2 regions of the Streptomyces sp. NPDC096323 genome follow, and region 2 is predicted to be linked to the other one. Evidence: riboswitches for the same ligand, from Rfam matches in the RefSeq annotation. Region 2 holds a riboswitch; the other holds the start of a gene.
What was found. A riboswitch is a leader RNA that binds a small molecule or an ion and turns the genes downstream of it on or off. The one in region 2 is predicted to bind glycine.

Region 1 (3,399 bases), on a different contig from region 2:
CCCCGCTTCACGCTCTACCGGACCGTGAGCGAACAGGTCATGGAGCTGCTGGGCCGTCTGTCTCCCCTCGTCGAACCGCTCAGCCTCGACGAGGCCTTCGTCGACCTGGAGGCGGGCGGGACGGCGGACGACACGGCCTCGGCGATGGAGATCGGTGAGCAGCTGCGCGGGGCGATCGAGGCGGTCACGGGGCTCAGCGGCTCCGTCGGGCTCGCGGGCTCCAAGATGCTGGCGAAGATCGCCTCCGAGGAGGCGAAGCCCGACGGCATCCTGCTGATAGAGCCGGGCACGGAACGGGCGCTGCTCGCGCCCATGTCCGTACGCATCCTTCCGGGCGTCGGCCCCGCCACCGCGGACCATCTGCGCCGGGCCGGCATGACCACGGTCAATGACCTCGCCGAGGCGGGCGAGGCGGAGCTCGTACGGCTGCTGGGCAAGGCGCACGGCAGCTCGCTGCACCGCATGGCGTCCGGATACGACGACCGGCCCGTGGTCGCCGAGCGCGACGCCAAATCGGTCTCCGTCGAGGACACCTTCGACACGGATCTCCACGACCGGGTCCGCGTGCGGACCGAGGTGGAGCGACTGGCCGACCGCTGCGTCCAGCGGCTGCGAGCCGCCGGACGGTCAGGGCGCACGGTGGTGCTGAAGGTGCGCCGCTACGACTTCTCGACCCTCACCCGCTCCGAGACGCTCCGCGGCCCCACCGACGACCCCACGGTCGTCAGGGAGGCCGCTGCGCGGCTTCTGGAGGCCGTGGACACGACCGGGGGTGTCCGTCTGCTCGGTGTCGGCGTCACCGGGCTGGCCGACTTCACCCAGGAGGACCTGTTCGCCCAGGCAGCCGGTGAGCGGACGGCCGCCGAGGCCCCGGACGCGGCCGGGCCGGACGCGGACGCCGCCGGGGACGAGGGCGGGACGCGGAGCGAGGAGCCCGCCCAGGAGAACCCGGAGCAGCTCGCCGCGCGCCGCTGGCCGGCCGGGCACGACGTACGCCACGAGACCTACGGACACGGCTGGGTGCAGGGAAGCGGGGTCGGGCGGGTGACGGTGAGATTCGAGGAACCGGAATCGGCGCCCGGCCGGGTCCGCACGTTCCGTATCGACGACCCGGAACTGCGGCCGGCCGACCCGCTGCCGCTCGTACGGAACCCGGTGGACTACTCGTCCTGGCCGGCCAGCCTGCCGAAGTCGCGGTCCGGGGCGCTCTCGGCGGGCGCCGAGTCCAGACCGTAGTGCCGGTAGAGCTGCAGCTCCTGCTCCGGCGAGAGATGACGGCCGACCCCGAAGTCGGGTGCGTCCTTGATCAGGGCGCGGTCGAAGGGGATGCGCAGCGTGTCCTCGACGAATTCGCTGGGCTCCAGCGGGACGAAGGCGTCCCGGCTGAACAGTCCGGTGCGCACGGCCGCCCATTCGGGGATCCCGGTCGCGTCGTCGAGATACACCTCGTCCACAGTTCCGATCTTGGTGCCCTTGCGGTCGAACGCCTTGCGGCCGATCAGGCTGCGCGGATCGATGTCGCTCTGCACGGTCCCTCCCACGGGTCGTGGCCACTCCACAGGCACTACAGAAGTGCACAACCGTGACGTCGGCCACTCGAGATTTTCACCGTGTACCCCGCTGGTAGGCTTGCCATGGCTGCTGATCCCGTGCGGGAGAGTCCTCCGGAGATGTTCCGGAGGCGCCGAAGGAGCAAATCCTCCCCGGAATCTCTCAGGCCCCCGTACCGCACGGACGAGGTCACTCTGGAAAGCAGGGCGGGTCCGCACGGCCACGGCCGGGCCGGATCCCACCCTCACCGACGGTGAAAGCCGGTGCGCCCCGCGGGCACCGGTGAAGCTCTCAGGTTGAGATGACAGAGGGGGAGGCCGTTCGGGCACCCCGCGCCGTGGTGCCCCTCGCAGGTCGTGACAGACCAGGAGGCCTCCATCATGACCCCCCGTCGCACTTCGCTCTCCCAGCTGGAACAGGGCATCCCGTTCGAGCAGCGCCACATCGGTCCCGATGCCGAGGCACAGGCGAAGATGCTCGCCCAGGTCGGTTACGGCTCGCTCGACGAGCTCACCGCCGCCGCGGTACCCGACGTCATCAGGAGCGCCGAGGCCCTGAACCTGCCGGCCGCCCGGACCGAGGCCGAGGTCCTCGCGGAGCTGCGCCTGCTCGCCGACCGCAACCAGGTCCTGGCCCCGATGATGGGGCTCGGCTACTACGGCACGTTCACCCCGCCGGTGATCCTGCGCAATGTGATGGAGAACCCCGCCTGGTACACGGCCTACACGCCGTACCAGCCGGAGATCTCCCAGGGCCGCCTCGAAGCCCTCCTGAACTTCCAGACGATGGTCGCCGAGCTCACCGGGCTGCCCACCTCCGGCGCCTCGCTGCTCGACGAGGGCACCGCCGCCGCCGAGGCCATGGCGCTGGCCCGGCGCGTCGGCAAGGTGAAGCAGGGCGTCTTCCTGGTCGACGCGGACACCCTGCCGCAGACCGTCGCGGTCATCGAGACCCGTGCCGAGCCGACCGGCGTCGAGATCGTCGTCGCGGACCTCACCGACGGCGTTCCGGCCGAGATCGCCGAGCGCGGCGTCTTCGGTGTGCTGCTGCAGTACCCCGGCGCCTCGGGAGCCGTACGGGACATCAGGCCCGTCATCGAGCAGGCCCACGAGCTCGGCGCGATCGTCACCGTGGCCGCCGATCTGCTCGCGCTCACCCTGCTCACGTCCCCCGGCGACCTGGGCGCGGACATCGCCGTCGGCACCACGCAGCGCTTCGGCGTCCCGATGGGCTTCGGCGGACCGCACGCCGGTTTCATGGCCGTGCGCGAGAAGTTCGCGCGCAGCCTCCCGGGCCGCCTCGTCGGCGTCTCCGTGGACGCGGACGGCAACAAGGCGTACCGGCTGGCCCTGCAGACCCGCGAGCAGCACATCCGCCGCGAGAAGGCCACCAGCAACATCTGTACCGCTCAGGTGCTGCTCGCGGTGATGGCCGGCATGTACGCCGTCTACCACGGCCCCGACGGGCTGCGGACGATCGCCCGGCGCACCCACCGCTACGCGGCCATCCTGGCGGAGGGCCTGCGGGCCGCCGGTGTCGACGTGGTGACCGGCTCCTACTTCGACACGCTCACCGTCCGGGTGCCGGGCAAGGCCGCCGCGGTCGTGGCGGACGCCCGTGAGCGTGGGGTCAACCTGCGGCTCGTCGACGCCGACCTGGTCTCGCTCGCGTGCGACGAGACCACGACCCGCGCCCAGGTCGCGGCCGTCTGGGCCGCCTTCGGCGCCGAGGGCGACGTGGAGGCGCTGGACGCCACGACGGCCGAGGCGCTGCCCGAGGGGCTGCTGCGCACCGACGCGATCCTGACCCACCCGGTCTTCCACCAGTACCGTTCCGAGACGGCGATGC
Region 2 (3,399 bases):
ATCAGGTGGTCCCTTGGGGTCTCAGTTGCCGGAGAACTCGGTGTACTCGTCGGCGGAGAGCAGGTCCTTCGGCTCCTCCGCGACGCGTACCTTGAACAGCCAGCCGCCCTCGAACGGAGCGGAGTTCACCAGCGACGGGTCGTCCGCGACGTCCTGGTTCGCGGCCGTGACCTCGCCCGTCACCGGCGAGTACAGGTCGCTGACCGACTTGGTCGACTCCAGCTCGCCGCAGGTCTCGCCCGCGGTCACCGTGCCACCGACCTCGGGGAGCTGGACGTAGACGACGTCACCGAGCGCGTTGGCCGCGTGCTCCGTGATGCCGATCGTGGCCACGCCGTCCTCGACGGCCGACAGCCACTCGTGCTCCTTGCTGTACCGCAGCTGCTGGGGGTTGCTCATGACCTGAATTCTCCTGTACGCGGGGGAGTGCTGATGAACGGTGGTCTTACGGTGTGAGACGCGACTGCGTCACGTACGAGGCGCCCGTCGCGCCCCGAGGTTCTACTTGCGGCGCTTGTAGAACGGCAGCGCCACGACCTCGTACGGCTCGTGGGTGCCCCGGATGTCCACGGCGACGCCCTCGGTGCCGGGCGTGGCGTGGGCGGCGTCGACGTACGCCATGGCGATCGGCTTGCCGAGCGTGGGCGAGGGCGCTCCCGAGGTGACCTCGCCGATGACCTGGCCGCCGGCGACGACCGAGAAGCCGGCGCGCGGCACCCGGCGCCCCTCGGCCACCAGGCCGACGAGCTTGCGGGGCGGAGCGGTCTCGGCGCGCTCGGCGGCGGCCTGAAGGGCCTTGCGGCCCACGAAGTCGCCCTCCTTCTCGAACTTCACGACCCGGCCCAGACCGGCGTCGAACGGCGTCAGCGCGGTGGTCAGCTCGTGCCCGTACAGCGGCATACCCGCCTCCAGGCGCAGCGTGTCGCGGCAGGAGAGCCCGCACGGGATCAGGCCGCGGGAGGCGCCCGCCTCGGTGAGCGCCTTCCAGAGCTGCTCGGCGTGCTCGGGCGCGACGAACAGCTCGAAGCCGTCCTCGCCGGTGTAGCCGGTACGGGCGATCAGCGCGGGAACCCCGGCGACCGTGCCGGGCAGCCCGGCGTAGTACTTCAGGCCGTCCAGGTCGGCGTCGGTGACCGCGGCCAGGATGGCGGGGGACTCGGGGCCCTGGACGGCGATCAGCGCGTACGCGTCACGGTCGTCGCGGACCTCGGCGTCGAAGCCCTCGGCCCGGGCGGTCAGCGCGTCCAGCACGATCTGCGCGTTGCCCGCGTTGGCGACCACCATGTACTCGGTCTCGCCCAGGCGGTAGACGATCAGGTCGTCGAGGATGCCGCCGTCCTCGGCACAGATCATCGTGTAGCGGGCGCGGCCCACGGAGACGGTGCCGATGTTGCCGACGAGCGCGAAGTTCAGCAGCGCCACGGCCTCGGGGCCGGTGACGGTGATCTCGCCCATGTGGGACAGGTCGAACAGGCCGGCCTTCGTGCGTACGGCGTTGTGCTCGTCGCGCTCACTGGCGTACCGCAGCGGCATGTCCCAGCCCGCGAAGTCGGTCATGGTCGCGCCCAGCGAGCGGTGCAGGGCATCGAGGGCGGTGAGGCGGGGGGCGGTGCTCATGGATAAGGCTCCCAGGGCATGACGACGAGGACGATCCCTCCCCATCTGTCATCGGAACCTGAGAGGTTCGCCGAGAGGCCCCGGAGGGGTTCGGCTTGCACCTTGGGTGGAGCCGCAGCGCGGCTCGCTTTTCAGATCTGCCTCATCCACGCGGTACGGGGCCTGAGAGATTCAAGGGAGGATCTTGCTCCTTCGGCGCCCGGCACGGTGACCGGGACTCTCCCGCGCGGATTCGAGCGGCCTTTATGCAGTTGACGGGGGTCATCATCGCACGCATTGCGGGAGAGTGGGTGGTCGGTACCGATCCCGGTCTCCTGCGGGATCCGGCGGGTCGGACGGTTGTGCCGCATTACCTTTTCTTTACACTTCTTGGGCAGGTGCCGGTCAGCCGACAGGGGGAGGGCGATGACGTTGCAGCGGTACGTGACGACCGCGGGGGTCGCGCACGGCGCACTCCCCGCACAGTCGGGGGTGCCGGCCAGGGAGGCGGTGGGGCCGCACGCGCCCGTCGTACGGGACCTGCGCAGGCGGGACGGGCGCAGCCCGCGCAGCCTGCACTTCGCGGCGGGCGACGTGGTGGTGGTCTCCGGGCTGCCCGGCAGCGGCAAATCGACACTCATCCAGCGGGCCGTCTCGGCCCACGCCGTCGACTCCCAGGACACCAGGGACCGCTGGGCGGCCCTGCTGCCCCGCTTACTCCCGTACGCCCTCTACCGCCCGCTCGTCCGCGTCGCCCACTACTGGGGACTGTGGCGGGTGCTGCGCTCGGGCGCCTCCGTCGTCGTCCACGACTGCGGCACCCAGTCCTGGGTGCGCGGCTGGCTGGCCCGCGACGCCCGGCGCCGCGGCCGGACGCTGCACCTCGTGCTGCTCGACGTGACCCCGCGGACGGCGAGGGAGGGGCAGCGCGAGCGCGGGCGCGGAGTCTCCGGCTACGCCTTCGCCCGGCACCGCAGGGCCGTGGGCCGGCTCCTGCGGGACACCGAATCGGGCCTCCTGCCGCCCGGGTGCGCCTCGGCGGTGCTGCTGGACCGGGAGGCGGCGGGCCTGCTGAAGCGGATCACCTTCGCAGACGCACAGAGCGAGGCGTGAAAGAGGCCTGTCCGATGGCTGGACAGCAGGTGTGCGGGCGGCGGGCATCCGGGGGCGCGGCGTTAACCTCTTGCTGCACGACACGGGGTGAGAGAGGGAGACAGTGGACATTCCGGCACCGGCCCGGACCCATCCGCAGGGCGGATGGCCGGCCAACGAGCTCGAAGAAGTGCTGAGCGCCTCGCTCGGCAGCCCCGAGGCGGGCGGCCGTCTGGTGGAGGTGCTCGGCCGCAGCCACCTCTGGGTGCCGCTGCCCAACGGCGGCTCGCAGGACGCCACCGACCTGGATCTGCCGACGCTGGACGTCGAGGGCGCGCCGTACGTCCCCGTGTTCAGCTCCGAACAGCAGTTCCTCACCTGCGTCGGCGCCCATATGTCGTTCACCGTGGCGCCCGCCCGCGAGTTCGCCCGCGGCCTGCCGCCGCAGCTCGGGATCGCGGTGAACCCGGGCGGCGCGGTCGGCATGCCGCTGCCGCCGCCCGCCGTCGCCGAGCTCTGCCGGGCCGGGCGCACCGTGCTCGACGGACCGGCCAGCGGCGGCCGGGTCCGGCTGTACGAGCCGGACTGGCAGGAGGAGCCCGTCGACTTCCTCTCCGCCGCGGCCGGCGAGTTCGAGGAGAGCGGCGTCGTGCTCAGCGCCCGCCGCGCCCTGGCCAGCATCGAGGGCGGTGACCCCGTCCTCTTCGTCGG

Region 1: it holds a riboswitch for glycine, as region 2 does, so the genes downstream of both, gcvP (aminomethyl-transferring glycine dehydrogenase) here and gcvT (glycine cleavage system aminomethyltransferase GcvT) in region 2, are expected to answer to the same signal.

Annotation. Positions count from the first base shown of each region.
Region 1 covers NZ_JBEOSI010000013.1:179,109-182,507, reverse strand. Annotated here, with positions in the region: gene ABTX18_RS31710 (DNA polymerase IV) at 1-1,236, shown strand, start outside; gene ABTX18_RS31705 (PRC-barrel domain-containing protein) at 1,161-1,529, opposite strand; glycine riboswitch at 1,643-1,739, shown strand; gene gcvP (aminomethyl-transferring glycine dehydrogenase) at 1,932-3,399, shown strand, end outside.
Region 2 covers NZ_JBEOSI010000003.1:490,079-493,477, forward strand. Annotated here, with positions in the region: gene glyA (serine hydroxymethyltransferase) at 1-2, opposite strand, end outside; gene gcvH (glycine cleavage system protein GcvH) at 22-399, opposite strand; gene gcvT (glycine cleavage system aminomethyltransferase GcvT) at 502-1,617, opposite strand; glycine riboswitch at 1,759-1,852, opposite strand; gene ABTX18_RS10030 (AAA family ATPase) at 2,023-2,709, shown strand; gene ABTX18_RS10035 (enhanced serine sensitivity protein SseB) at 2,813-3,399, shown strand, end outside.